DNA from 3 places in the Enterobacter pseudoroggenkampii genome. Region 3 is predicted to be linked to each of the others. Evidence: predicted binding sites of a transcription regulator. Region 3 holds the regulator's gene; each other region holds the start of a gene.
What was found. Region 3 encodes sigma-54, which starts transcription at its own class of promoters, with help from an activator protein. Its sites were predicted from a motif close to GTTGGCACANNTTTCGCTNT; they were not measured.
Positions count from the first base shown of each region.

Region 1 (9,713 bases), on a different contig from region 3:
GCGCCACGCCATTGAGGTGCTGGCCGAGGTCGACGAAATCAGCTTTAACTTCTTCCACAGTGAAGACGTGGTACGCCACCCGGTGGTCGCGCGTATCGTTAATGCCTATGAAGCCTGGGAAGAGGCGGATCAGAAGCGTAAGGCCGAACTGGCCGCAGAACGTAAGCGCGAAGCGCAGGAGCAAGAACAGAAATGAGTCAGGTGATCCTCGATTTACAGCTGGCCTGTGAAAACAATTCCGGCATGCCAGATGAGGCACAGTTTCAGAAATGGCTGGATGCCGTTATTCCTCAGTTTCAGGAAGAATCAGAAGTTACGATTCGCCTGGTGGATGAAGCGGAAAGCCATGAGCTTAACCTGACCTATCGCGGGAAAGATAAGCCGACCAACGTGCTCTCTTTCCCGTTCGAAGCGCCGCCGGGCATCGAGATGCCGCTGCTGGGCGATCTGATCATCTGCCGTCAGGTGGTTGAGCAGGAAGCCAAAGAGCAGCAAAAGCCGCTTGAGGCCCACTGGGCGCATATGGTGGTACACGGCAGCCTGCATCTGCTCGGCTACGATCATATTGAAGACGACGAAGCGGAAGAGATGGAGTCCCTCGAGACAGAGATAATGCTTGCTCTGGGCTATGAGGATCCGTACATTGCCGAGAAAGAATAGTCCGTCACCTGACGGACTCCCCTGCCGCCACGAAAGGACATCGCGTGGCGGTAAACGTTGAACTAACAAGAGAACCCTTAACAAACGCCATGAGCGACGACAATTCACACAGTAGCGACACGACAACCAGTAAAAAGGGATTTTTCTCCCTCATTCTGAACCAGCTTTTCCACGGCGAACCGAAAAACCGTGATGAACTGCTGGAGCTGATTCGTGATTCCGGGCAGAACGACCTTATCGACGAAGATACGCGCGAAATGCTCGAAGGGGTAATGGACATCGCCGACCAGCGCGTTCGCGATATCATGATCCCCCGCTCGCAGATGATCACCCTGAAACGTAACCAGACGCTGGACGAGTGCCTCGATGTGATCATCGAATCCGCCCACTCGCGTTTCCCGGTCATCAGCGAAGACAAAGATCACATCGAAGGGATTTTGATGGCGAAAGACCTGCTGCCGTTTATGCGCAGCGATGCCGAAGCCTTCAGCATGGAAAAAGTGTTACGCCAGGCCGTGGTTGTGCCGGAAAGTAAACGTGTGGATCGGATGCTGAAAGAGTTTCGCTCTCAGCGTTACCACATGGCGATTGTTATTGATGAATTTGGTGGCGTTTCCGGTCTGGTCACGATCGAGGATATCCTTGAGCTGATCGTGGGCGAAATCGAAGACGAGTACGACGAAGAAGAAGATATCGACTTCCGTCAGCTTAGCCGCCACACCTGGACCGTGCGCGCGCTGGCCTCCATCGAAGACTTCAACGACGCCTTCGGAACCCACTTCAGCGATGAAGAGGTCGATACCATTGGCGGGCTGGTGATGCAGGCCTTTGGCCACCTCCCGGCGCGTGGAGAGACCGTTGACATCGACGGTTACCAGTTCAAAGTAGCCATGGCCGACAGCCGACGTATTATACAGGTTCACGTCAGAACGCCGGACGACTCACCGGTGCCAAAACTGGAAGATTAATGTAAATGGCATTTGCCCCATTGCTTGAACGCCAGCGCGTCCGTTTGCTGCTGGCGCTGTTACTCGGAGCCAGCGGTACGCTGGCTTTTTCTCCTTACGATATCTGGCCCGCGGCCATTCTCTCCCTGATGGGGCTTCAGGGTCTGACCCTGAACCGTCGTCCGGTACAGGCTGCCGCTATCGGCTACTTCTGGGGGCTGGGGCTGTTTGGCTCAGGCATCAACTGGGTTTATGTCAGCATCGCCCAGTTTGGCGGTATGCCTGGCCCGGTAAACGTCTTCCTGGTGGTACTGCTCGCCGCCTATCTCTCGCTCTATACCGGTCTGTTCGCCGGCATCCTTTCTCGCCTGTGGCCCAAAACCAACTGGCTGCGCGTCGCCATTGCCGCGCCGGTGGTCTGGCAGGTAACCGAGTTCCTGCGCGGCTGGGTGTTGACCGGCTTCCCGTGGCTGCAGTTCGGCTACAGCCAGATTGACGGCCCGCTGAAAGGCCTGGCACCGGTAATGGGTGTTGAAGCTATCAACTTCCTGCTGATGGTCGTGAGCGGCCTGCTGGTATTAGCGCTGGTCACGCGCGGCTGGAAACCGCTGGCTGTGGCGCTGGTGCTGTTCGCCCTGCCCTTCCCGCTGTGCTATATCCAGTGGTTCACGCCTGAGCCCGATCGCGCCATGCGGGTTTCCATGGTGCAGGGGAATATCCCGCAGTCCATGAAGTGGGACGAAAAAGAGCTGCTGAATACGCTGAAGATCTACGCCAACGCCACTGAAGAGGTGATGGGTAAATCACAGCTGATTATCTGGCCGGAATCTGCGATCCCCGATCTGGAAATTAACCAGCAGCCGTTCCTCAACATGATGAACGACCTGCTGCTGGCCCGCGGCAGCACGCTTATCACCGGGATTGTCGATGCGCGTCTGAATCAGCAGAACCGCTACGACACCTACAACACCATCATTACGCTCGGCAAAGACAGCGAATACAGCTACCACTCCACTGACCGGTACAACAAGAACCACCTGGTGCCATTTGGTGAATTTGTGCCGCTGGAATCGATTCTGCGCCCGCTGGCCCCGTTCTTTGATTTGCCGATGTCCTCCTTCAGCCGCGGACCGTACGTTCAGCCTCAGCTGCACGCGCACGGCGCTGCCCTGACGCCGGCCATCTGCTACGAAATCATTCTCGGCGAGCAGGTGCGCGATAACTTCCGCCCGGATACGGACTATCTGCTGACTATCTCCAACGATGCCTGGTTTGGTAAGTCAATCGGCCCGTGGCAGCACTTCCAGATGGCTCGTATGCGCTCCCTGGAGCTGGCGCGTCCGCTGCTGCGCAGCACCAACAACGGCATCACCGCCGTGATTGGTCCTCAGGGTGAAATTCAGGCGATGATCCCGCAGTTTACCCGTGAGGTACTGACCGCTAACGTCACGCCGACCACGGGACTGACGCCATACGCCCGTACCGGCAACTGGTCGCTGTGGATACTGACCGTGCTGTTCGGCTTTGGCGCGGTGCTGATGAGCCTGCGTCAGCGTCGTAAATAACCTTCCCTTCTGTTGCCGGGTGGCGCTGACGCTTACCCGGCAAATCCTCCCAAACTCCCATTCTGGCACGCCTATTGCTTTGTTTATTCAGGTAAACGCAGTTTGGCTTAACGTGCAACTTTGTCGCACCAGCGTAGATCATCGGTAGCACCGAAACGGTGCAACGGGAGATATTTGCCTCTGAATGGTGCGGCGCGCTTCGCAAAAATAAACAATAACGCAGCAAAATCTTTACATTAAGCCAGACTAAATGTTAACAAGCTTGCATAACACTGCACTCGCATTGCGCGAGATATAACAACATCACAATGGGTATCAATGCGTCTCTGGCGCTGATAAAAAAGGAGTTGGGTATGCAATTACGTAAACTGGCCACAGCAATGCTGGTTATGGGAATGTCTGCTGGCGTGGTTCACGCTGAAGATGCGCCTGCAGCAGGCAGCACTCTCGACAAGATTGCCAAAAACGGCGTCATCGTGGTCGGCCACCGTGAATCATCTGTCCCGTTCTCTTACTACGACAACACGCAAAAAGTCGTGGGCTATTCACAGGATTACTCCAACGCTATCGTTGAAGCCGTGAAGAAAAAGCTGAACAAACCTGACCTGCAGGTGAAGCTGATCCCTATCACTTCACAAAACCGTATTCCACTGTTGCAAAACGGCACCTTTGACTTCGAGTGTGGCTCCACCACCAACAACCTCGAGCGTCAAAAACAGGCTGCCTTCTCTGACACCATCTTTGTTGTAGGCACCCGCCTGCTGACGAAGAAAGGCGGTGAGATTAAAGACTTCGCTGACCTGAAAGGCAAAGCGGTTGTTGTCACCTCCGGTACCACGTCAGAAGTGCTGCTGCACAAGCTGAACGACGAGAAAAAAATGGATATGCGCATCATCAGCGCGAAAGACCATGGCGACTCCTTCCGTACCCTGGAAAGCGGTCGTGCCGTCGCGTTTATGATGGATGACGCCCTGCTGGCGGGTGAACGTGCGAAAGCGAAAAAACCAGACAACTGGGATATCGTCGGCACCGCGCAGTCGAAAGAAGCCTACGGCTGTATGCTGCGTAAAGACGATCCGCAGTTCAAAAAGCTGATCGATGACACCATCGCTCAGGTGCAGACCTCCGGCGAAGCGGAAAAATGGTTCGACAAGTGGTTCAAGAACCCGATTCCACCTAAAAACCTGAACATGAATTTTGAACTGTCTGACGACATGAAAGCGCTGTTCAAATCTCCAAATGACAAGGCTCTTAACTAATTAGAACAACAGGGGCGGGATCTCCTGCCCTCTCGATTGTCGGGAAGCATGGACAGACTATACGTTGAGTGGTCGTTCCCCACTCAGCGCGAAAAATGAGCTTCTCACCAATCTTCGAGGGTAGCGCTGCTACCCTTTTTTTTCTGGAGTTTATTATGTCAATCGACTGGAACTGGGGCATATTTCTGCAACAAGCCCCGTTCGGCAACACCACCTATCTTGGCTGGCTGTGGAGCGGCTTTCAGGTCACCGTGGCATTATCGATAACGGCGTGGATCATCGCGTTTCTTGTCGGTTCTTTGTTCGGTATTCTGCGCACCGTCCCTAACCGTTTTCTTTCAACACTCGGCACCCTGTATGTGGAACTGTTCCGTAACGTTCCGCTGATCGTGCAATTCTTTACCTGGTATCTGGTTATCCCGGAACTGCTTCCGGAAAATATTGGCATGTGGTTCAAGTCGGAACTGGATCCGAACGTACAGTTCTTTGTCTCCTCCATGATGTGTCTGGGGCTGTTTACCGCTGCGCGCGTTTGCGAGCAGGTGCGTGCCGCCATTCAGTCATTGCCCCGTGGACAAAAAAATGCGGGTCTGGCGATGGGATTAACCCTGCCACAAACCTACCGCTACGTGCTGCTGCCTAACGCCTACCGCGTCATCGTTCCGCCGATGACCTCCGAGATGATGAACCTGGTGAAAAACTCGGCCATCGCCTCGACCATCGGCCTGGTCGATATGGCTGCGCAGGCGGGCAAGCTGCTGGATTACTCCGCTCACGCGTGGGAATCCTTCACCGCGATCACGCTCGCCTATGTTCTGATAAACGCTTTCATCATGCTGGTGATGAACCTGGTTGAACGCAAAATTCGCCTGCCGGGCAACATGGGGGGCAAATAATGTACGAATTTGACTGGAGTTCTATCGTTCCATCCATGCCTTACCTGCTTGATGGCCTGATGATTACCTTAAAAATCACCGTCATTGCCATCATCGTCGGTATCGTCTGGGGCACCCTGCTGGCCGTTATGCGTCTGTCGAGCTTTAAGCCGCTCGCCTGGTTCGCGACCGCCTACGTTAACGTGTTCCGCTCCATCCCGCTGGTAATGGTGCTGCTGTGGTTTTACCTGATCGTGCCCGGCTTCCTGCAGAACGTGCTGGGGCTGTCGCCGAAAACCGATATCCGTCTGATCTCGGCGATGGTAGCGTTCTCGATGTTTGAGGCCGCTTACTATTCAGAGATTATCCGAGCGGGCATTCAGAGTATCTCCCGCGGACAGTCCAGCGCCGCGCTGGCGCTGGGGATGACGCACTGGCAGTCCATGCAGCTCATTATTCTGCCGCAGGCGTTTCGCGCCATGGTTCCGCTCCTGCTGACCCAGGGTATCGTGCTGTTCCAGGATACCTCGCTGGTCTACGTTCTGAGCCTGGCAGACTTCTTCCGTACCGCGTCAACCATCGGTGAGCGTGATGGTACGCAGGTTGAGATGGTGCTCTTCGCGGGTGCGGTCTATTTTGTGATTAGTTTAAGCGCGTCGCTGTTGGTCAGCTGGCTGAAGAAAAGGACGGTATAATGATTTCCCTGAAAAATGTTTCTAAATGGTATGGGCACTTTCAGGTGCTGACCGACTGCTCCACCGAAGTGAAAAAAGGCGACGTGGTGGTAGTGTGCGGGCCGTCAGGTTCCGGTAAATCGACGCTGATCAAAACCGTCAACGGACTGGAGCCAGTGCAGCAGGGTGAGATCGTCGTCAACGGTACTAAAGTCAACGACAAGAAAACCAACCTCGCCCAGCTTCGCTCTCACGTTGGCATGGTATTCCAGCATTTTGAGCTGTTCCCTCACCTCTCTATTATTGAGAACCTGACGCTGGCGCAGGTTAAAGTGCTTAAGCGTGATAAAAAAGCGTCGCGCGAGAAAGGTCTGAAGCTCCTGGAACGCGTTGGGCTTTCTGCGCATGCCGATAAGTTCCCGGCGCAGCTTTCTGGCGGCCAACAGCAGCGTGTGGCGATCGCCCGCGCGCTGTGCATGGATCCGGTGGCGATGCTGTTTGATGAGCCCACGTCGGCGCTCGATCCGGAGATGATCAACGAAGTGCTGGACGTGATGGTCGAACTGGCGCACGAAGGGATGACCATGATGGTGGTGACCCACGAAATGGGCTTCGCCCGTAAGGTGGCCAACCGCGTGATCTTTATGGACGAAGGGAAAATTGTCGAAGACTCACCGAAAGAAGAGTTCTTCGCTAACCCGAAATCCGAGCGCGCCAAAGACTTCCTCGCCAAAATCCTGCACTAATCTTCCCGGTGCGCAATCTGCGGATTGCGCACTGCTTCACGCTTTCACTCACTTCCTCTCGTCGGCATCACATCGCAGCGTTAACCTTGTCACAAAATAACGCTACGTATGGAGAACGCTATGGCACAGCCTATTATTCTCGATTGCGATCCGGGTCATGATGACGCGATCGCGCTCGTCCTTGCACTTGCCTCCCCTGAACTCGACCTCAAAGCCGTCACCTCTTCTGCCGGAAACCAGACGCCGGATAAAACCCTGCGTAACGTTTTGCGTATGCTGACGTTGCTCAAGCGCACCGATATTCCCGTCGCTGGTGGAGCCCTCAAGCCCCTGATGCGTGAATTAATTATCGCGGATAACGTGCATGGTGAAAGCGGGCTGGACGGTCCGGCGCTGCCGGAGCCGGGCTTCGCGCCGCAAAACTGCACCGCCGTGGAGCTGATGGCGAAGGTGCTGCACGAGAGCATGGAACCCGTGACGCTGGTGGCTACCGGGCCGCAAACCAACGTCGCGCTGCTGCTGAACAGCCACCCTGAACTGCACAGCAAAATAGCCCGTATCGTCATCATGGGCGGGGCCATAGGGCTGGGTAACTGGACGCCTGCGGCGGAGTTCAACATCTTTGTCGACCCGGAAGCCGCTGAGATTGTCTTCCAGTCCGGCTTACCGATTGTAATGGCGGGACTGGACGTTACCCATCGCGCGCAGATTATGGCGGACGATATTGAGCGCTTCCGTTCCGTTGGTAATCCGGTCGCGACAACCGTGGCCGAGCTGCTCGACTTCTTTATGGAGTATCACAAAGCCGAGAAGTGGGGCTTCCACGGCGCGCCCCTGCACGACCCGTGCACGATTGCCTGGCTGTTAAAGCCTGAGATATTCACCACGGTTGACCGCTGGGTTGGCGTGGAAACGCAGGGAAAATACACCCAGGGAATGACGGTGGTGGATTATTACTCGCTGACGGGGAATACGCCGAATACTACCGTGATGGTGGACATCGACAGGGAGGCGTTTGTGGATTTGCTGGCGGAGAGACTGGCTTACTATAGTGCGGCCTGATGCCCTCACCCCGACCCTCTCCCATGGGGAGAGGGAGCAAACCTGCGCTTTTACCTAGGGCTCAAACGGCCGACGCTGAAACTGATCGTGGCCGCATTTCGGGCACAGCGACAGAACCTCCGGCGTATACACCGCAATATGGTGGTGGCAATTCTCGCACACCAGATTTCCCAGCCCGACCACCTCACCGCTGTGGTACACACCATGGTGGTTCAAATCCTGAAAGACCTCACGCCACTCCAGCTGCGTTTTATCCGTAATATCGGCCAGCTCCTGCCACAGGCTCTCTTTAATCACCCGCATGAAAACGCTGTCCGTGACCTCCTCCTGGCTCTCCTGGTAGCTGCGCGCGAACTCTTCCAGATCGCGACGCACGGCGCGCGTCACCTCTTCCACTTCGGTTCGCGTTAACTCACCCGTTTGCGACACGCGGGCACGCGCCTGCTCCACCAGCGCATCGATATCGCGCTCGCCGTTACGCAGTCGTTCCGTCAGTGTCGCCACCAGTTCGCGGTAAAATTGAGCAACCTTGTTCATCATTTTGCCTCCCGGGTAAGTAACTATTTCTAATAATAGACCTTATTTCATCGCCGCTTTGTCAGGTGAAGCACAGACCCGGTAAATTCCTGCAAAGCGCATTTGTGCGAAAGGCTGTTTTGACGCGGGCGTTTGGGCTATGCTATGCGGATCTGAATGACCACATCCATTGGCTACATTTGTAGCTGTATTGAAAACAGGACCACTGGCTGCCATGCAAGAGCAATACCGCCCGGAAGAGATAGAATCAAAAGTCCAGCAACACTGGGACGAGAAGCGCACCTTTGAAGTAACCGAAGACGAGAGCAAAGAGAAGTATTACTGCCTGTCGATGCTTCCCTATCCTTCTGGTCGACTACACATGGGCCATGTGCGTAACTACACCATTGGCGATGTGATCGCACGTTACCAGCGCATGCTGGGCAAAAACGTTCTGCAGCCTATCGGCTGGGATGCGTTCGGTCTGCCTGCGGAAGGCGCGGCGGTCAAAAACAACACCGCACCGGCCCCGTGGACATACGACAACATTGCGTACATGAAAAACCAGCTCAAAATGCTGGGCTTTGGCTATGACTGGAGCCGCGAGCTGGCAACCTGTACCCCGGAATACTACCGCTGGGAGCAGAAGTTCTTCACCGAGCTGTACAAAAAAGGCCTGGTGTATAAGAAGACCTCTGCCGTTAACTGGTGTCCGAATGACCAGACCGTTCTCGCGAACGAACAGGTTATTGATGGCTGCTGCTGGCGCTGTGACACCAAAGTTGAGCGTAAAGAGATCCCACAGTGGTTTATCAAAATCACCGCTTACGCTGATGAGCTGCTGAACGATCTGGATAACCTCGACCACTGGCCAGATACCGTTAAGACCATGCAGCGCAACTGGATCGGCCGTTCTGAAGGCGTGGAGATTACCTTCAACGTTGAGAACTACGACCAGACTCTGACTGTCTACACCACCCGTCCGGACACCTTCATGGGCGCGACCTACCTGGCCGTGGCTGCAGGTCACCCGCTGGCGCAGAAAGCGGCAGAAAACAATCCGGAACTGGCTACCTTCATCGATGAGTGCCGCAACACCAAAGTGGCCGAAGCCGACATGGCGACGATGGAGAAAAAAGGCGTTGCGACAGGCTTCTATGCTAAGCATCCGCTGACTGGCGAAGCGATCCCGGTCTGGGCAGCGAACTTCGTGCTGATGGAGTACGGTACAGGTGCGGTAATGGCTGTTCCGGGCCACGATCAGCGCGACTACGAGTTTGCCACCAAATACAACCTGCCGATTAAAGCCGTTATTCTGGCCGCCGATGGTTCTGAACCAGACCTGTCCGAAAACGCGCTGACTGAAAAAGGCACCCTATTCAACTCCGGTGAATTCAGCGGTCTGAGCT
Region 1 covers NZ_JAPMLV010000001.1:384,959-394,671, reverse strand. Annotated here, with positions in the region: gene OTG14_RS01910 (PhoH family protein) at 1-196, shown strand, start outside; gene ybeY (rRNA maturation RNase YbeY) at 193-660, shown strand; gene corC (CNNM family magnesium/cobalt transport protein CorC) at 750-1,628, shown strand; gene lnt (apolipoprotein N-acyltransferase) at 1,634-3,172, shown strand; gene OTG14_RS01890 (amino acid ABC transporter substrate-binding protein) at 3,526-4,431, shown strand; gene gltJ (glutamate/aspartate ABC transporter permease GltJ) at 4,587-5,327, shown strand; gene gltK (glutamate/aspartate ABC transporter permease GltK) at 5,327-6,001, shown strand; gene OTG14_RS01875 (amino acid ABC transporter ATP-binding protein) at 6,001-6,726, shown strand; gene rihA (pyrimidine-specific ribonucleoside hydrolase RihA) at 6,847-7,788, shown strand; gene OTG14_RS01865 (zinc ribbon-containing protein) at 7,843-8,325, opposite strand; gene leuS (leucine--tRNA ligase) at 8,540-9,713, shown strand, end outside.
Region 1: a site for sigma-54 is predicted at 3,234-3,253, ahead of OTG14_RS01890 (amino acid ABC transporter substrate-binding protein). Genes of this name have one in related genera too.

Region 2 (9,713 bases), on a different contig from region 3:
GGCGTTTGGTGACGCCATGAACGACCGCGAAATGCTGGGCAGCGTAGGTCGCGGTCTGATCATGGGGAATGCGATGGAGCAGCTGAAAGCAGAACTTCCTCATCTGCCGGTTATTGGTCACTGCCGTAATGAAGCGGTGTCCCATTTTTTGACGCATTGGCTGGACAACAACAACCTCCCATATTCCCCCGAATAGTGAGACCCTTCCAGCAAGCCAGACTTCGGTCTGGCTTTTTTTTATTTCACAAGCTGCACAATCTGCGCTTTCCATGGCGTGATGTCGCCAATGTTGGCCTGCACCCACTCCGCGTTGTAGTAGGTCTCAAGATAACGCTCGCCGCTGTCACACAGCAGCGTGACGATGGAACCGGTGCGACCCGCTTCGCGCATGCGTGCGGCAAGCTGCAGCGCGCCCCACATATTTGTGCCCGTGGAGGCACCCACCTTGCGGCCCAGCTGCGTTTCCAGCCAGTGCGCCGTTGCCACGCTGGCGGCATCCGGCACGCGCATCATCTCGTCCACCACGTCGGGGATGAAAGAGGGCTCCACGCGCGGGCGGCCAATCCCTTCAATTTTACTGCCCACCGGGCTGCGCAGACCGGCATCGCGGTTTTGCCAGTAGTCGAGGAACACGGAGTTCTGCGGGTCAACCACCATCAGCTGGGTATCGTAGCCCTGACAGCGGATATAGCGTCCGATCGTGGCTGAGGTGCCGCCGGTACCGGCGCTCATGACAATATACGACGGAACCGGATGCGGTTCGTGGGTCATCTGGCGGAAGATACTGTCGGCAATGTTGTTATTGCCGCGCCAGTCCGTTGCGCGCTCGGCGAAGGTGAACTGGTCCATGTAGTGGCCGTTCAGCTCGCGGGCCAGCATTTCAGAGGCGGCGTAGATTTCGCAGGCGCTTTCCACAAAGTGGCAGCGACCGCCGTAAAATTCGATCTGCTCGATTTTGCGTTTTGCGGTGCATGACGGCATCACCGCGATAAACGGCAGGCCCAGCAGTCGGGCAAAATAGGCTTCGGACACCGCCGTTGAACCGGATGAGGATTCTATGATGGTGGTGCCTTCTTTGATCCAGCCGTTACACAAACCGTATAAAAACAGCGAGCGCGCCAGGCGATGCTTCAGGCTACCGGTAGGATGGGTGCTTTCGTCTTTCAGATAGAGCTGAATGCCGTCAAATCCCGGCAGGGAAAGGCGAATCAGGTGCGTATCCGCCGAGCGCTGATAGTCGGCATTGATTTCGCTGATCGCATGTTTAACCCAGGTGCTATTCATCGTCGTTATCCGTTTGTCATTTTGTGCCTAGCATAGCGAAAAGCACAGAAAAAATTGTTGCTATCTGGCCTTTAAAATAGAATGAAGGGAGAAAAATTTTCTCTGTGAGGTGGGTATGCTAGATAAAATTGACCGCAAGCTCCTTTCATTGCTGCAAAATGACTGTACCCTCTCTTTGCAGGCGCTGGCAGATGCCGTTAATCTGACCACCACCCCGTGCTGGAAGCGTCTTAAGAAGCTGGAAGATGACGGCATTCTTCTGGGGCGCGTCGCGTTATTAGATCCCGAAAAGCTGGGGCTTGGGCTGACGGCATTTGTGTTGATTAAAACCCAGCATCACAGCAGCGAGTGGTATTGCCGCTTCGTCACTCAGGTGTCTGAGATGCCCGAGGTGCTCGGTTTCTGGCGCATGGCCGGCGAGTACGATTACCTGATGCGCGTCCAGGTGGCCGACATGAAGCGCTATGATGACTTCTACAAGCGGCTGGTGAACAGCGTGCCGGGGTTATCGGACGTCACCTCAAGTTTCGCCATGGAACAGATTAAATACACCACAGCATTACCTATTGAATAACTTCGTAAAATACCTTCAGGAACAAACCGCGTGCGATTATTTGCCCAATTAAGCTGGTACTTTCGTCGGGAGTGGCAACGCTACCTCGGTGCAGTAGCCCTGCTTATTATCATTGCCATCCTGCAGCTGATCCCGCCGAAAGTGGTGGGGTACGTCGTGGATGGCGTCACCGAACAGCATTACACCACCGCACGGGTGTTGATGTGGGTCGGCACGCTGGTGCTGACGGCGGTCATCGTTTATCTTCTGCGCTACGTCTGGCGCGTGCTGCTGTTTGGTGCGTCCTATCAGCTGGCCGTTGAGCTGCGTGAAGATTTTTACCGCCAGCTGAGCCGACAGCATCCTGAATTTTATCTGCGCCACCGTACCGGGGATCTCATCGCCCGCGCCACTAACGATGTCGATCGCGTGGTCTTTGCCGCCGGGGAAGGGGTGCTGACGCTGGTGGACTCGCTGGTGATGGGCTGTGCGGTGCTGATCGTGATGTCCACGCAGATCAGCTGGCAGTTGACCCTGCTCGCTCTTCTGCCGATGCCGATCATGGCGCTGGCGATCAATCGCTATGGTGAACAGCTGCACGAGCGCTTTAAGCTGGCGCAGGCGGCGTTTTCGTCTCTGAACGATCGCACCCAGGAGAGCATGACCAGCATTCGCATGATCAAAGCGTTTGGCCTGGAAGACCGGCAGTCTGCGCTGTTTGCGGCCGATGCGGCGGACACGGGAGCGAAAAACATGCGCGTTGCGCGTATTGACGCCCGCTTCGACCCGACGATCTATATCGCGATTGGCATGGCGAACCTTTTGGCGATTGGCGGCGGCAGCTGGATGGTGGTGCAGGGCACGTTGACCCTGGGGCAATTAACCAGCTTTGCGATGTATCTGGGGCTCATGATCTGGCCGATGCTGGCGCTGGCCTGGATGTTTAACATCGTGGAGCGCGGCAGCGCCGCCTATAGCCGCATTCGCGCCATGCTGGCCGAAGCACCTGTGGTCGTTGACGGCAGCGACGCGGTACCGGAAGGGCGCGGCGTCATGACCGTCGACGTCCGGCAGTTTATCTATCCGCATACGGAGAATCCGGTACTGGAGAACGTCAGCTTTACCCTACAGCCGGGCCAGATGCTGGGCATCTGCGGCCCGACGGGATCCGGCAAAAGTACCGTGCTGTCGCTGCTCCAGCGCCACTTTGACGTCACCGAGGGTGATATCCGCTTCCACGATATTCCCCTGACCAGGCTACTGCTGGATGAGTGGCGTGGTCGCCTGGCGGTCGTCAGCCAGACGCCGTTTTTATTTTCGGACACCGTGGCGAACAACATTGCCCTTGGACGTCCGTCGGCGACGCAGGAAGAGATTGAACATGTGGCGCGTTTGGCCAGTGTGCATGAGGATATTTTGCGCCTGCCGCAGGGCTACGAAACGGAAGTTGGGGAACGCGGCGTCATGCTGTCCGGGGGACAAAAACAGCGTATCTCCATTGCCCGGGCGCTGCTGCTGAATGCGGAAATCCTGATCCTGGATGATGCGCTTTCTGCCGTGGATGGCCGTACCGAGCACGAGATCCTGCATAACCTGCGTCAGTGGGGCGACGGACGCACGGTGATTATCAGCGCCCACCGTTTGTCAGCGCTCACCGAAGCCAGCGAAATTCTGGTCTTACAACACGGGCACATTGCCCAGCGCGGGCAGCATGAAACGCTGGCCGAGCAGCCGGGCTGGTATCGCGATATGTACCGCTATCAACAGCTTGAAGCGGCGCTGGACGATGCGCCGGAGCAGGATGAGGAGGCCGCCAATGCGTAAGCTCGGAACGATGTGGCCAACGCTCAAACGTCTGCTGGCCTATGGCTCGCCGTGGCGTAAACCGCTCTCGGTGGCCGTGCTTTTGCTCTGGATTGCAGCAATTGCCGAGGTGAGCGGTCCGCTGCTCATCAGCTATTTTATCGACAACATGGTCGCCAAAAGCTTTCTACCGCTGGGTCTGGTGGCGGGTTTAGGCGTGGCCTACGTCGGCTTACAGCTGACGGCGGCAGGGTTGCACTATGCTCAGTCGCTGCTGTTTAACCGTGCAGCCGTGGGCGTTGTACAGCAGCTGCGTACGGACGTGATGGACGCGGCGCTTCGCCAGCCGCTCAGCGAGTTTGATATCCAGCCGGTCGGGCAGGTGATTTCGCGCGTGACCAACGATACCGAGGTGATCCGCGATCTGTACGTTACCGTGGTCGCGACGGTATTACGCAGCGCGGCGCTGATTGGCGCGATGCTGGTGGCGATGTTCAGCCTCGACTGGCGCATGGCGCTCGTGGCGATCACCATCTTCCCGGCGGTGCTGATTGTTATGGTGATTTACCAGCGCTACAGCACGCCGATTGTGCGACGGGTGCGCGCTTACCTGGCCGACATCAATGATGGCTTCAACGAAGTGATCAACGGCATGAGCGTGATCCAGCAGTTCCGCCAGCAGGCGCGCTTTGGCGAACGCATGGGCGAAGCCAGCCGTTCGCACTATATGGCGCGTATGCAGACGCTGCGCCTGGACGGTTTCCTGCTGCGACCGCTGCTGAGCCTTTTCTCGGCGCTGGTGCTGTGTGGGCTGCTGATGCTCTTTGGCCTGAGCTCAAACGGTACGATTGAAGTGGGCGTGCTGTACGCTTTTATTAGCTATCTGGGACGCCTCAACGAGCCGCTGATCGAGCTCACTACGCAGCAATCGATGCTGCAACAGGCGGTCGTCGCCGGTGAGCGCGTCTTTGAGCTGATGGACAGGCCGCGTCAGGCCTACGGCAATGATGAGCGACCTCTGCAAAGCGGGGCTATCGCCTTTGATAACGTCTCGTTTGCCTATCGCGAAGACCGTCTGGTGTTGCAGGACATCACTCTTGACGTTCCGTCGCGCGGTTTTGTGGCGCTGGTGGGGCATACCGGCAGTGGTAAGAGCACGCTTGCCAGCCTGTTGATGGGCTATTACCCGGTCACGCAAGGTGAAATCCGCCTCGACGGACGCCCGCTTGCGTCTCTTAGCCACACCGTGTTACGCAAAGGCGTTGCGATGGTGCAGCAGGATCCGGTCGTTCTGGCCGATACCTTCTACGCCAACGTGACCCTGGGGCGAGACTACACCCAGGAGCAGGTCTGGGACGTGCTGGAAAAAGTGCAGCTGGCAGAGCTGGCGCGCGGGTTCAGCGACGGGATCAATACGAAGCTGGGCGAGCAGGGGAACAATCTCTCAGTCGGGCAAAAGCAGCTTCTGGCACTGGCGCGGGTGCTGATTGAAACGCCGCAGATACTGATTCTGGATGAAGCGACGGCCAGCATTGACTCCGGCACCGAGCAGGCTATCCAGCAGGCGCTGGCCGCGGTACGCGATCATACGACGCTGGTGGTGATTGCCCACCGCCTTTCCACCGTCGTCGATGCGGATACCATTCTGGTGCTGCATCGCGGACAGGCCGTTGAACGCGGTACGCACCGTGAGCTGCTGGAAGCAAAAGGGCGCTACTGGCAGATGTACCAGCTGCAGCTGGCGGGCGAAGAGCTGGCCGCCAGCGTGCGTGATGAAGAGTCGCTTAGCGCCTGATGCACTAAAATGAGGCGGCGCGCTAACAGTCATTCCTGTTGGTGCAAAACTGAAACGCACCCTGCACCGGCATGGTGCGTTTTTTTTCACCCGGGCGTTTAACAGAACCGTGTAACGCTCATCACACCGTTGTTCCCCTTCGTTTTCATTTCTGGCACACCCCTTGCAATACCTTCTGCGTAAGCTGCGGCCATTACCGAATTCTGACTGGAGGGGATCTATGAAGCTGGTTACGGTTGTAATCAAACCATTCAAACTCGAAGACGTGCGCGAAGCGTTGTCTTCAATGGGTATTCAGGGACTGACTGTCACCGAAGTGAAAGGCTTTGGTCGTCAGAAGGGTCATGCCGAGCTTTATCGCGGGGCGGAATACAGCGTTAACTTTCTGCCAAAAGTAAAAATTGATGTCGCGATTGCTGACGATCAGCTTGACGAAGTCATTGATGTCATTAGCAAAGCGGCCTATACCGGCAAAATTGGCGACGGCAAAATTTTCGTTGCCGAACTGCAGCGCGTCATTCGCATTCGTACCGGCGAATCTGACGAAGCGGCTCTGTAATTAACGCCTGGCACACAGTGATAGGGATCGAGAAAATGAAGATAGCAACACTTAAAACGGGTCTGGGTTCGCTGGCACTGCTGCCGGGCCTGGCGCTGGCTGCTACCCCTGCGGTGGTCGACAAAGCCGATAACGCCTTTATGATGATCAGCACCGCGCTGGTGCTGTTCATGTCCATTCCGGGCATTGCGCTGTTCTACGGCGGCCTGATCCGTGGCAAAAACGTTCTCTCCATGCTGACGCAGGTTGCCGTGACGTTCGCACTGGTCTGCGTGCTGTGGGTGGTTTACGGTTACTCGCTGGCGTTCGGCACGGGCAACGCGTTCTTTGGTAACTTCGACTGGGTGATGCTGAAAAATATTGAGCTGACCGCGCTGATGGGCAGCTTCTATCAGTATATTCACGTGGCGTTCCAGGGCTCCTTCGCCTGTATTACCGTCGGGCTGATTGTGGGCGCGCTCGCCGAGCGTATTCGTTTCTCTGCGGTCCTGATCTTCGTGGTGGTCTGGCTGACGCTCTCCTATGTGCCGATTGCGCACATGGTCTGGGGTGGCGGTCTGCTGGCAACGCACGGTGCGCTGGACTTCGCGGGCGGTACCGTTGTTCACATCAACGCCGCGGTAGCGGGTCTGGTGGGTGCCTACCTGATTGGCAAACGCGTGGGCTTCGGTAAAGAAGCGTTTAAACCGCACAACCTGCCGATGGTCTTTACCGGTACGGCTATCCTCTACTTTGGCTGGTTTGGCTTCAACGCCGGCTCAGCGAGTGCAGCAAACGAAATCGCCGCGCTGGCCTTCGTGAACACCGTTGTGGCCACGGCGGGTGCAATCCTCTCCTGGGTATTTGGCGAGTGGGCGGTACGCGGTAAACCTTCTCTGCTGGGTGCCTGTTCGGGTGCCATTGCCGGTCTGGTTGGCATCACGCCTGCGTGTGGTTATGTCGGTGTGGGCGGTGCGCTGCTGGTCGGCCTGGTGTCCGGTCTGGCGGGGCTGTGGGGCGTGACCGCACTGAAACGTCTGCTGCGCGTGGATGACCCTTGCGACGTATTTGGCGTCCACGGCGTGTGCGGTATCGTCGGCTGTATCATGACCGGTATCTTCGCGGCGAAATCGCTGGGTGGTGTGGGCTACGCTGAAGGCGTCACCATGGTTCATCAGCTTCTGGTGCAGCTGGAAAGTATTGCTATCACCGTGGTGTGGTCTGCCGTTGTCGCTTTCATTGGCTACAAACTGGCGGATATGACCGTCGGTCTGCGTGTCCCTGAAGAGCAGGAACGTGAAGGTCTGGACGTCAACAGCCACGGCGAGAATGCGTATAACGCCTAATAAACAGCAAAACGGCAACCTGAGGTTGCCGTTTTTAGTGTTTGTTCCCTCTCCCCGTGGGAGAGGGCCAGGGTGAGGGCATCAGGCCGCACAAGGTAAAAGCAAAACGGCAACCTGAGGTTGCCGTTTTTAGTGTGTATTCCCTCTCCCCGTCGGGAGGGGCAGGGTGAGGGCATCAGGCCGCACATAATCACCCGCGATTACGCATTACCCCTTCCTGCACCGTTGAAGCGACCAGCACGCCGTCCTGGGTGTAAAACTCCCCACGCACAAACCCGCGAGCGCTCGACGCCGACGTACTCTCCACGCTGTAGAGCAGCCACTCATTCATGTTGAAGGGACGGTGGAACCACATCGAGTGATCGATCGTCGCTACCTGCATTCCTTTTTCGAGGAAGCCGACGCCGTGCGGCTGCAGCGCCACCGGCAGGAAGTTGAAATCTGACGCATAGCCCAGCAGATACTGATGCACTCGGAAATCTTCCGGCACGGTGCCGTTAGCCCGGATCCACACCTGGCGCTTTGGCTCGGCGGTGTGGCCCTTCATCGGGTTATGGAACTCAACCGGGCGGATCTCCAGCGGTTTATCGCAGAGAAACTTTTCTTTGACCTGAGGCGGAAGCAGATGCGCCAGCGCACGGGCGATATCCGTTTCCGATTTGAGATCGTCTGGCGCGGGTGCCGGCGGCATCACTTTCTGGTGTTCATACCCGGGCTCCGGCGCCTGGAAAGAGGCGGTCATGTAAAAGATCGGCTTGCCGTTCTGAATGGCCGCGACGCGGCGCGCGCTGAAGCTGTTGCCGTCTCTCAGGACCTCAACGTCATACACGATCGGTTTCGCGCTATCGCCAGGGCGTAAGAAGTAGCTGTGGAACGAATGCACCAGACGGTCTGCCGGGACAGTCTCCTTTGCAGCGTACAGCGCTTGTCCAACGACTTGCCCCCCGAAGACCTGGCGTAAGCCGAGATCTTCGCTCTGTCCGCGAAAGAGTCCTTCCTCAATTTTTTCCAGATTCAGTAATGTCAGCAGATTGTTCAGTGCCTGACTCATAGTTGTCCTCAATAAACGCCGTAGCGAAAGATAGGCTGAGTATAACGCAGAAATGAAAGTGGTCCGATGGGTAGAATAATCTGAATATCAGGATGATTTCAGGCATTAATCAGTGAGTTGTGCCACACTTAACTACGTTATGTGATTGAAACGACATCGGATGGGATCGATCCCGCTGGTGCATTGATAAGGAGACTTCAATGAAACTCGTGCCCATGCTAAGTGGTGTAGCTATTGCGGTGGCGTTGTCCGCCTGTGCCGGTAAGAGCGCCCAGGTGCCAGTGCCAGCAGCAGACCCGAACGGGATTAATACTCTTTCGCAGCAATCCATTCAGCAGCCTAACGTTTCCGGTACCATCTGGATTAAACAGAGAGTTGCGCTGCCGCCGGATGCGGTATTAACCGTGACGCTGTCTGATGCTTCCCTGGCCGACGCACCGTCGAAAGTCGTGGCTCAGCGTGCCGTTCGTACTGAAGGCAAGCAGGCGCCGTTTAGCTTCGTGTTGCCGTATAACCCGTCGGACGTGCAGCCTAATGCCCGTATCCTGCTGAGCGCAGCGGTAACCATTAACGGTAAGCTGGTCTTCATTACCGATACGGTCCAGGAAGCGATTAACAACGGTGGGACCAAAATCGACCTGAACCTGGTGCCGGTGCAGCAGACCGAAGTGCCGGTCGCGCCGCAGACCAATCAGCCGTCCCTGCCAACCCCACCAACTCAGATGTAATGTGTATCCCCCTCTCCTCCGGGAGAGGGGTCAGTAGACCCAGCGAAACTTTTGCAAGTCGATCTGACCCGACCCTGACACCTGCACCCCCTCTGAAAGTAACGCCTGACGCTGACGCTGGAGATCCGGCCCGGTGAGCGAAATGGTGCCATGACGATTTACTACCCGATGCCAGGGCAACGTACTGCCTTCCGGCAGCCGTTTCAGGACGCCTCCAACCTGTCGCGCCGCGCGCGGTGAACCGGCCAGGCGTGCGACATCACCATAGGTGGTGACATAGCCTTCCGGAATTGAGGCAACGATTTGCCATACGCGCTTTGGAAAGGAGTCGTGTTCGTCCATACCTTCACCTGTGGGGAGTTTCTGGAAAGCTATGGTAAACCAGGATCTTCATGATTGCTGCGCCTGTTTGCGCAAGAAACCAGCATCCGGTTCCTGGCGGCTTGCAATTGGGCCCTCGCACAGGGATAATGCGCCAGCGCGTTGGTTATCAACGCTCTCAATGGGGGCTCTGTTGGTTCTCCCGCAACGCTACTCTGTTCACCAGGTCAGGTCCGGAAGGAAGCAGCCAGGGCAGACGACGTGTGTGCCGGGATGTAGCTGGCAGGGCCCCCA
Region 2 covers NZ_JAPMLV010000001.1:150,290-160,002, forward strand. Annotated here, with positions in the region: gene cof (HMP-PP phosphatase) at 1-196, shown strand, start outside; gene OTG14_RS00730 (PLP-dependent cysteine synthase family protein) at 238-1,284, opposite strand; gene OTG14_RS00735 (Lrp/AsnC family transcriptional regulator) at 1,400-1,858, shown strand; gene OTG14_RS00740 (SmdA family multidrug ABC transporter permease/ATP-binding protein) at 1,889-3,661, shown strand; gene OTG14_RS00745 (SmdB family multidrug efflux ABC transporter permease/ATP-binding protein) at 3,654-5,435, shown strand; gene glnK (P-II family nitrogen regulator) at 5,656-5,994, shown strand; gene amtB (ammonium transporter AmtB) at 6,030-7,319, shown strand; gene tesB (acyl-CoA thioesterase II) at 7,510-8,370, opposite strand; gene OTG14_RS00765 (YbaY family lipoprotein) at 8,571-9,098, shown strand; gene OTG14_RS00770 (MGMT family protein) at 9,129-9,440, opposite strand; RNA gene ffs (signal recognition particle sRNA small type) at 9,611-9,707, shown strand.
Region 2: a site for sigma-54 is predicted at 5,586-5,605, ahead of glnK (P-II family nitrogen regulator). Genes of this name have one in related genera too.

Region 3 (9,713 bases):
GGTGCTGGCGGTGTTTTGGGGCGGTGGACTCGCCCTGTTCAGCATTATGCCAGTCCCGTTCTCTACCGTGATGGTTGAGCGCCAGCTCGGCGCGTGGCTCAGCGGCGATTTCAGCTATGTTGCCCACTCTGACTGGGTAAGCATGGACGAGATCTCGCCGTTCATGGGGCTGGCGGTCATCGCGGCGGAGGACCAGAAATTCCCGGAGCACTGGGGGTTCGACGTGGCGGCCATTGAGAAGGCGCTAGCCCATAACGAACGCCATGAAAACCGCGTGCGCGGTGCCTCAACCTTGTCGCAGCAGACGGCCAAAAATCTGTTTCTGTGGGACGGCCGCAGCTGGGTGCGAAAGGGGCTGGAAGCGGGGTTGACCCTGGGGATGGAAACGGTCTGGAGCAAAAAGCGCATTCTGACCGTCTATCTCAACGTCGCTGAATTTGGCGACGGTATTTTTGGCGTGGAAGCTGCCGCGCGGCGTTATTTCAATAAGCCAGCCAGCCGTCTGAGCATGTCAGAAGCAGCACTTCTGGCCGCTGTCTTACCGAATCCCATCCGCTTTAAAGCCAGCGCCCCATCAGGGTACGTGCGAAGCCGTCAGGCGTGGATCCTACGCCAGATGAATCAGCTGGGTGGAGAGGGTTTTATGCAGCGTAATAATCTTATGTAGGGCGGGTAAGCGCAGCGCCACCCGCCGAAGGGGCGAACGCTAGTCTTCGTCAAATCCGGCGTTAAACAGGGCAATCACCGCAGCCAGCGCTTCCTCTTCCTGAGGTCCTGTGGCTTCGACTTCAATCTGGCGCCCTTTGGCGGAATCCAGCATTAGCAGGGCGATCACGCTGTTCGCTTCCGCTTCGGTACCTTCGTCATTCCGCAGCAGAACCTCAGCATCGAAACCCTGCATCAGCTCAAACAGTTTCATCGCCGGACGCGCATGCATACCCAGCTTATTGGTGATCTCAACGGTTTGTTTTACGGTCATGTTTTACGTTTTTCCAGCGTGCGATGACGGGACTGAACGTTCTTCCCGCGCGAGCGGAAATAGTCGGCCAGCTGTTCGGCGATATAAACCGAACGATGTTTACCGCCGGTACAGCCAATCGCCACCGTCAGGTAGCTACGATTGTTTGTCTCCAGCATAGGTAACCATAGCTCAAGGTAGCTTCGCGTCTGGTAGATAAAATTGTGAACTTCTGTGTGCCGGTCGAGGAAGGCCGCGACGGGTTTATCCAGACCGGTCATGGGACGCAGCTTCGGATCCCAGTGCGGGTTCGGCAGGAAGCGCACGTCGAAAACGTAATCCGCATCAATCGGAATACCGTGCTTAAATCCGAAGGATTCGAACACCATCGTCAGTTCGCGCTCGCGCTTGCCCAACAGTCGGGTACGCAGCATTTCCGCCAGCTCGTGAACGGACATCTCAGAGGTGTCGACAATCAGGTCGGCACGAGAACGCAGCGGCTCCAGCAGGTCGCTCTCTTCATCGATAGCGCTCTCCAGAGAGAGGTTCTTACTGGAAAGCGGGTGCAAACGACGGGTATCGCTGTAGCGACGGATCAGCGTATTGCGGTCTGCATCAAGGAACAGCAACTGAGGCGAGAACGCATCAGGCAGGTTGCTCATGGCCTGTTCGAAGATCTCTGGCGATTCAGGCATGTTACGGACGTCGATACTGACGGCGGCAGAGGTTTGTCTCTCCGCAAGCGTGCGGGCCAGGTCGGGCAATAACACGACCGGCAGGTTATCTACGCAGTAAAAACCCATGTCTTCCAGCGCGCGCAGAGCAACGGATTTCCCCGACCCTGAACGGCCACTGACAATCATCAGCACCATGTTCCGTTTCTCCTCAGGACAACAGATGTGAAGGCCATCTCCTGGTTATGCATCATCCTGATTGCCTTCTGCTTCAGTGATAATCTGATAGAGCTCTTCATCACTTTGGGCCGAGCGCAGCCGACGGCAAATGGTTTTATCGGCCAGACGTTTTGCGACCAGCGACAGCGTATGCAGATGGGTTTTCGTCTGGTCGGCAGGCACCAGCAGCGCGAAGAGGAGATCGACGGGCTGGTTATCAATGGCATCGAAGGCGATGGGTGTTTCAAGTTGCACAAACACACCAACGGCACGCAGAGTATCCTCTTCCAGTTTGCCGTGCGGTATCGCGATGCCGTTGCCGATACCGGTACTGCCCATTTTTTCACGGGTCAGAATCGCTTCGAATACCACCTGCGGCGGCAGGCCCAGCTGTTTTGCGGCCAGTTCACTGATGATCTCCAGCGCACGTTTTTTGCTCTGGCAGTGAACCGCACTGCGGGTACATTCCTGGTTAAGGACATTGCTCAGTTGAAGAGCGGAATCGTTGTTCATCATAATTTCACCTAAGCGCTAACTGTACAAATGGCCTGTTGTGTTTCACAACAGGCCGTCCTGCACCCGTTAACTGCCCGGACAATTAGTGTTGTTTCAGTTTATCTTTATGTTTATTGAGCTGTCGTGCAAGCTTATCAATCAAGCCGTCGATAGCAGCGTACATGTCTTGCCCTTCCGCACTGGCATGCAGTTCACCCCCGTTAACATGCAGGGTGGCATCCGAGATATGAGTCACTTTCTCCACTTTCAACACAATATAGACCTGATTGATCCTTTCGAAATACTGCTCGAGTTTTGCAAACTTCGCGTTCACAAAGTCGCGTAAAGCCTCAGTAATTTCGACGTTTTGTCCAGTGATGTTGAGCTGCATAGTGTCTTCCTTATCGGTTGTGTCAGACCAGCTGTTTACGCTGGTTGGACGGCGGAATGGATAAAGACTCTCGATACTTCGCAACAGTACGACGTGCCACCATAATACCCTGATCGGACAGCATGGTGGTTAACTTACTGTCGCTTAGTGGCTTCGCGGGGTTCTCCGCGGCGATCAACTTCTTCACCAGGGCACGAATGGCCGTTGACGACGCTTCGCCGCCGCCCTCGGTATTCACATGGCTGGAGAAGAAATACTTAAGCTCAAAAATACCGCGTGGACTGTGCAGATACTTCTGCGTGGTGACACGGGAAATGGTTGATTCATGCATTTCGACGGCCTGGGCGATATCCGCCAGTACCATCGGTTTCATATACTCTTCGCCCTGCTCAAAGAACGCCTGCTGCTGTTCGACAATACAGCGGCTGACGCGTAGCAGCGTATCATTTCGGCTCTCCAGACTTTTGATCAGCCATCGCGCTTCCTGCAAATTGCTACGAATATATTGATTGTCGGAGTCGTTACGCACGCTGGTGCACATGGAGGCATACTGCTGGTTGATTTGCAGGCGAGGGATGCTGTCTGAATTCAGTTCAACGACCCAGCGGCCATTGTGTTTTCTGACCAGCACATCCGGGATGACGTACTCGGGCTCGCTGGTCTGGATCGACTGTCCCGGGCGCGGATCGAGCGACTGGATCAGATTCACCGCTTCTTTCAGCACCTCTTCCTTCAGGCGCGTGACGCGCATCAGGGAGCGGAAATCGTGGTTAGCCAACAGATCCAGATGATCGCTGATGATTAAGCGCGCCTCGTCGAGCCACGGCGTCTCTTTGCTGAACTGAGAAAGCTGGATCAGCAGGCAGTCGCGCAGATCTTTTGCGGCCACGCCTACCGGATCGAAACGCTGGATGCGCTTCAGAACGGCTTCAACTTCCTCAAGCTCTATCTCGTCGTCGCCCATGCTTTCCAGAATATCGTCCAGCGTGACGGTCAAATAGCCAGTGTCGTCAACGGCATCGACAATTGAGGTGGCAATCGCGCGGTCGGTATCGGAGAAGGGTGTGAGTTCCACCTGCCACATCAGGTAATCCTGCAGTGACTGGGTGGTTTCGCCCTGGTAGACCGGTAGCTCATCATCCTGGTAGTCTGCACGCGTACCGGAAGGGGTTCCGGCGGTGTAGATTTCATCCCAGCTGGCATCCAGCGGAAGCTCGTCCGGCATCTCTTTTTGTTCGAGTGCATCCGCGGTGTCGAGCGCTTCTGTATCCTGCGATTGCTGGGTATCTACCTCGTCATGAAGATCGGTTTGTTCCAGCAGGGGGTTGCTGTCCAGCGCCTGCTGGAGCTCCTGCTGAAGTTCTAACGTGGACAGTTGCAACAGGCGAATTGCCTGCTGTAGCTGCGGCGTCATCGCCAGTTGTTGGCTGAGCCTTAATTGCAAACCTTGCTTCATGTTCAGAGCATTTTTCTCCGGTTCGGCGTTACGTTACCTCTACCCTATCAGAGTCTGAAGTCTTCCCCAAGATAGACGCGCTTAACATGATCGTCTTCGAGGATCTGCTGTGGCGTACCGTGGGCGATCAGATTGCCCTGGCTCACAATATACGCGCGTTCACACACGGCCAGCGTTTCACGGACGTTGTGGTCGGTGATCAGTACGCCAAGCCCGCTGTCACGCAGGTGTTCAATGATACGTTTAATGTCGATAACCGAGATTGGGTCAACGCCCGCAAACGGTTCATCCAGAAGGATAAACTTCGGGTTTGCGGCCAGCGCACGGGCAATCTCAACGCGGCGGCGTTCGCCCCCGGAGAGAGCCTGACCGAGGCTGTCGCGCAGATGCTCAATGTGGAACTCTTCCATCAGCTCGTTGGCACGATCCTGACGCTGTTCGCTGGTCAGATCGTTACGAATTTGCAGGACCGCCATCAGGTTATCGTAAACGCTAAGACGACGGAAAATGGAGGCTTCCTGCGGCAGGTAGCCGATCCCGCGACGTGCGCGCGCGTGCAGCGGCAGAAGACTGATGTCTTCATCGTCAATGACAATGTTGCCGGCATCGCGCGGCACAATGCCAACGACCATGTAGAAAGTGGTGGTTTTACCCGCACCGTTAGGGCCAAGCAGCCCTACAATTTCGCCGGAGTTGACGGTCAGACTGACATCTTCTACGACACGGCGGCCCTTATAGGCCTTCGCGAGATTTTTTGCAGTTAATGTTGCCATAACGAATTAGTTACTCTTCTTCTGTGCCGGGGCCTGGCCTTTGCCTTTGTCCTGCAGCTGCGACGGAACCAGTACGGTGGTGACGCGTTTGCCTTTCTCGCTGGAGGCCTGCATTTTTTGCTCTTTCACCAGATAGGTAATCTGGTCGCCGGTAATGTTGCTGTCCAGCTGTTCCAGGTACGCATTACCGGTCAGGATGACCAGGTCCTTCGCCAGCTCATAGTGCATGTGCGTAGCGTGACCTTTCACCGGCTTGCCGTTGTCCTGCATCTGGTAGAAGGTGGCCGGGTTACCGTAACCATCAATGATCTCTTTGCCTTGCTCGCCACCCGGACGGGTCACGACCACTTTGTCCGCGTTAATTTTGATGGTGCCCTGAGTCATGACGACGTTACCCGTGAAGGTGACGACGTTGCCCTGCATATCGAGAGACTGGGTATCGGACTCGATATGGATCGGTTGGTCGGTATCGCCCGTTACAGCAAGCGCGGGGAGACTGGTCGCCAGCATCGCGCTGGCGATAATTACTTTAAGGCTGAGTTTGTTTGTTTTGAATTTCATAGGAGGTTCTAACCTTTTCAATCAGCTCGGCGTTTTTGCTGCGTAAGTTCCCGCGCATTCTCAAACCGCTGGAATTAAATGTTGTGCCATACAGTGTGACCAGATCCTGCGACGTCACGTCCTGGGTTACCAGGTTGATCTGGGCATTATCCGTCGTAATTTTTCGTAGCTGCGAGTCAGCGGTCAGGGCGTTGACTTCAACGTGGCCATACAGATAAAGCATACGGTCATTTGTCAGTTTTGCCCGATCTGACTTAATTGACCACGTCGGCACTTTGTCCTTATCAAATGTGGTCATGACAGGTTGGGTAAACCACGAAATACCATCATCTGAAAAATATTCAACATGCTGGGCAATCAGGCGATAGTTCAGCGCGCCTTCAGGGCTGTAGACCACGGTGTCGCTGTGATCGCTTTTATAGGTTGGATCGTTATTGTTGATCACTTCCGTTTGCGTATCGTCGCGATCGGCAAGGTTCACGCCAATCAATACCAGTGCGACAAGCGAAAGCAAAATGATAATCCAACGTCTGGTTTTACTCATATCGATTGCCCTTTGGCCTCATCAAGCTTGCCCTGCGCCAGCAGGAGCAGATCGCAGACTTCACGTACGGCACCGCGGCCCCCGTTGATGTGGGTAACGTAGTCAGCGCGCGGGATCAGCAGCGGATGCGCATCGGCAACGGCGATGCTCAGCCCAACTTCAGCCATCACGGGCCAGTCAATCAGATCGTCCCCGACGTAGGCCACGTTTTCCGGTGCGATAGCCAGTTTACCCAGTAAATCCTTAAACGCCGCCATCTTATCGGATTGCCCCTGATACAGATGGGTAATGCCTAAGGTTTCACAGCGGTCTTCTACCAGTTTAGCTTTTCGCCCGGTGATGATAGCCACCTCAATACCTGAGGTGAGCGCACAGCGGATACCGTAGCCGTCGCGAACGTTAAATGCTTTCAGCTCTTCACCATTATTGCCCATGTAAATCAGGCCGTCGGAGAGTACCCCATCCACATCCAGGATGAGCAGACGAATGTTTTCCGCCTTTGCCATCATCTGGGTACTGACCGGACCATAACAGGTTGCAAGGGATGCACCCGCATTACTCATTGTCTTATCCTTCATTACACTACGCCTGCGCGCAGCAGATCATGCATATGTACCACACCCAGCAACTGGTCGCCATCGGCAACCATAACGGAGGTGATATGGCGGGACTGCATCAGGTTCAGCACATCCACGGCCAGCGTACCCGGACGCACGCGGATACCGCCTGGCGTCATCACGTCGGTAATGCCGAGCGTGCGGACATCGACACCCATGTCGAACACGCGACGCAGGTCGCCATCGGTGAAGATCCCCTGAATTTTCATCAGATCGTCGCACACGACCGTCATACCCAGATTCTTGCGGGTGATTTCCAGCAGCGCATCACGCAGGGAGGCTTCTTTACTGACGTGAGGGATCTCATCCCCGGTGTGCATAATATCGTTTACCCGAAGCAGCAGCTTGCGCCCCAGCGCACCGCCCGGGTGGGAAAGCGCGAAATCTTCCGGCGTAAAACCACGGGCTTCGAGCAGCGCGACGGCAAGCGCATCACCCATGACCAGCGCGGCGGTGGTGCTGGACGTCGGCGCCAGGCCGAGCGGGCAGGCCTCCTTGGGCACTTTCACGCACAGGTGAATGTCGGCCGCACGCGCCATGCTGCTTTCCGGACGGCTGGTCATGCAAATAAGCGGCACCTGCAGGCGCTTCAGTACCGGGATCAACGCCAGGATCTCATTGGACTCACCGGAGTTGGACAGCGCGATGACGATATCCTGCGGCGTGACCATACCCAGATCGCCGTGCGCGGCTTCCCCCGGGTGCACAAAGAAGGACGAGGTGCCGGTACTGGCAAACGTTGCCGCCATTTTGCGTCCAATGTGGCCGGACTTACCCATCCCCATCACCACGACTTTGCCGGCACAGTAGAATATCTTCTCACATGCCAGACTAAAATCCTGATTAATGTACTGATCTAACTGCGCCAGACCTTCACGTTCAATCTCCAGAACGTCTTTGCCTGCTTTCTGAAAGTCAAAACCCGGCTGCAATTCTATTTGCGACATAATGCGTTTCCGTTACCCAGAGAGAAGAGGCGAGAGCCAGTACAGCATCGCCATCCATACGATAAATCCACCCGTCAGCAGCGCGCCTGCGCCTTTGCCGATCTGTCGTTGCCGCCGCCAGCAGAGCAGGGCAAATATCACGCTGACCAATAACATCACGCCGTAGTCGCGTGAGAACGCCAGGGGATTAAAGGGCCCTGGCGTAATCAGGGCCGGCAGCCCCATCACAATGGCGATATTAAATATGTTGGAACCGATGATATTACCAATGGCAATGTCATCCTCACCTTTGCGTGCCCCCGCAATGGCCGTGGCCAGCTCCGGCAGGCTGGTACCGATGGCAATCACCGTCAGGCCAATGGTCAGTTCACTGATGGCGAAATAGTTCGCCAGCACCGTCGCGTTATCCACGACCATACGCGTTGCCATCGGCATGATGATCAGCGCAACACCAAGCCACAGCAGGGCAACAGGCAGCGTGCCTTCTCGCGGAAGTTCGGCGACCTGCTCACGCGTGAGGCTATCCTGGCCCTGCTTTTCAGCCAGACGGGCGATTTTAACACTATACAGCAGCCAAATAACGGCCAGCGCCAGCAAGAAAATGCCGTCGCTGTAGCTCAGTACACCATCGTAAAATACGCACCCTGCCAGCAGACTTACGATTAACATTAGCGGCAATTCACGGCGCAGAACATCAGAATGCACGCGAAATGGATGGAGCAGTGCCGCCAGGCCTAAAATCAAGAGTATATTGACGATGTTAGAGCCAATCGCAGTGCCGACTGCCAGGTCTAACTGGCCATGCAGCGATGCCGAGACAGAGACGATGATTTCAGGAAGTGACGTTCCAACACTGACCACGGTCATCCCGATGACGACAGGCGGTACGCCCGTCAGGCGACACAGGATAGATGCAGCAAACACTAAACGGTCAGCACTGTAGACCACCAAAAGTAAACCAATTATTAACAGTGCTGTTGCTAAAAGCATCAAAAGTCCTTTCTTCAGGTATACTCGTCGGTCCATCGCGCGGAAATGGCTGGACTGCATACAGTCTGAGGCGTAACGAATTCCTAATTTTGACTTTATGCGCCGGAAAAGTAAAACAAATGCCAGCTTTCGCTAACCTCAACGGCTATTATTCTGTAAAAATGCGGAGTTGAGGGCTGATTCAGGCAGCATGCCTTAATGTGAGCAGGGTAATAAAGGAACCATAAATGAGCCAAACGATGGCGAATTTAGTCGATGTTCGCGGTGTGAGTTTTTCTCGCGCCAACAGATTGATATTTGATGATATTTCGTTGACCGTACCGCGTGGCAAGATCACTGCCATCATGGGGCCGTCCGGGATCGGTAAAACGACCCTGTTGCGCCTTATTGGTGGGCAGATCCCACCGGATAGCGGTGAAATTCTCTTTGATGGCGAAAACATCCCTGAGATGTCACGCTCGCGCCTGTATACTGTCCGCAAACGCATGAGCATGCTCTTTCAGTCTGGAGCCTTGTTCACCGACATGAATGTCTTTGATAACGTGGCCTATCCGCTGCGCGAGCATACCAGCCTGCCGCCTGAACTGCTGAAAAGCACGGTGATGATGAAGCTTGAAGCCGTCGGTTTGCGGGGCGCCGCGAAACTGATGCCTTCAGAGCTATCCGGGGGGATGGCGCGCCGCGCCGCGCTGGCGCGAGCCATTGCACTCGAACCTGATTTAATCATGTTTGACGAACCGTTCGTTGGACAGGATCCCATCACGATGGGCGTGCTGGTGAAGCTCATCTCTGAACTGAACAGTGCGCTTGGCGTCACCTGCATTGTGGTATCTCACGATGTACCGGAAGTATTGAGCATTGCCGATTACGCCTATATCGTGGCGGACAAAAAGATCGTCGCGCACGGTAGCGCTCAGGCGCTGCAGGAGAATTGCGATCCGCGCGTGCGGCAGTTCCTCGACGGTATTGCCGATGGCCCTGTGCCGTTCCGCTACCCGGCGGGCGACTATCGTGACGATTTACTGGGAATAGGGAGTTAAGCCACTCATGCTGTTAAATGCGTTGGCCGCTCTCGGACACCGTGGCAT
Region 3 covers NZ_JAPMLV010000006.1:126,659-136,371, reverse strand. Annotated here, with positions in the region: gene mtgA (monofunctional biosynthetic peptidoglycan transglycosylase) at 1-667, shown strand, start outside; gene npr (PTS phosphocarrier protein NPr) at 707-979, opposite strand; gene rapZ (RNase adapter RapZ) at 976-1,830, opposite strand; gene ptsN (PTS IIA-like nitrogen regulatory protein PtsN) at 1,876-2,367, opposite strand; gene hpf (ribosome hibernation promoting factor) at 2,450-2,737, opposite strand; gene rpoN (RNA polymerase factor sigma-54) at 2,760-4,193, opposite strand; gene lptB (LPS export ABC transporter ATP-binding protein) at 4,241-4,966, opposite strand; gene lptA (lipopolysaccharide ABC transporter substrate-binding protein LptA) at 4,973-5,527, opposite strand; gene lptC (LPS export ABC transporter periplasmic protein LptC) at 5,496-6,071, opposite strand; gene kdsC (3-deoxy-manno-octulosonate-8-phosphatase KdsC) at 6,068-6,634, opposite strand; gene kdsD (arabinose-5-phosphate isomerase KdsD) at 6,649-7,635, opposite strand; gene OTG14_RS20165 (calcium/sodium antiporter) at 7,648-8,625, opposite strand; gene mlaF (phospholipid ABC transporter ATP-binding protein MlaF) at 8,853-9,665, shown strand; gene mlaE (lipid asymmetry maintenance ABC transporter permease subunit MlaE) at 9,673-9,713, shown strand, end outside.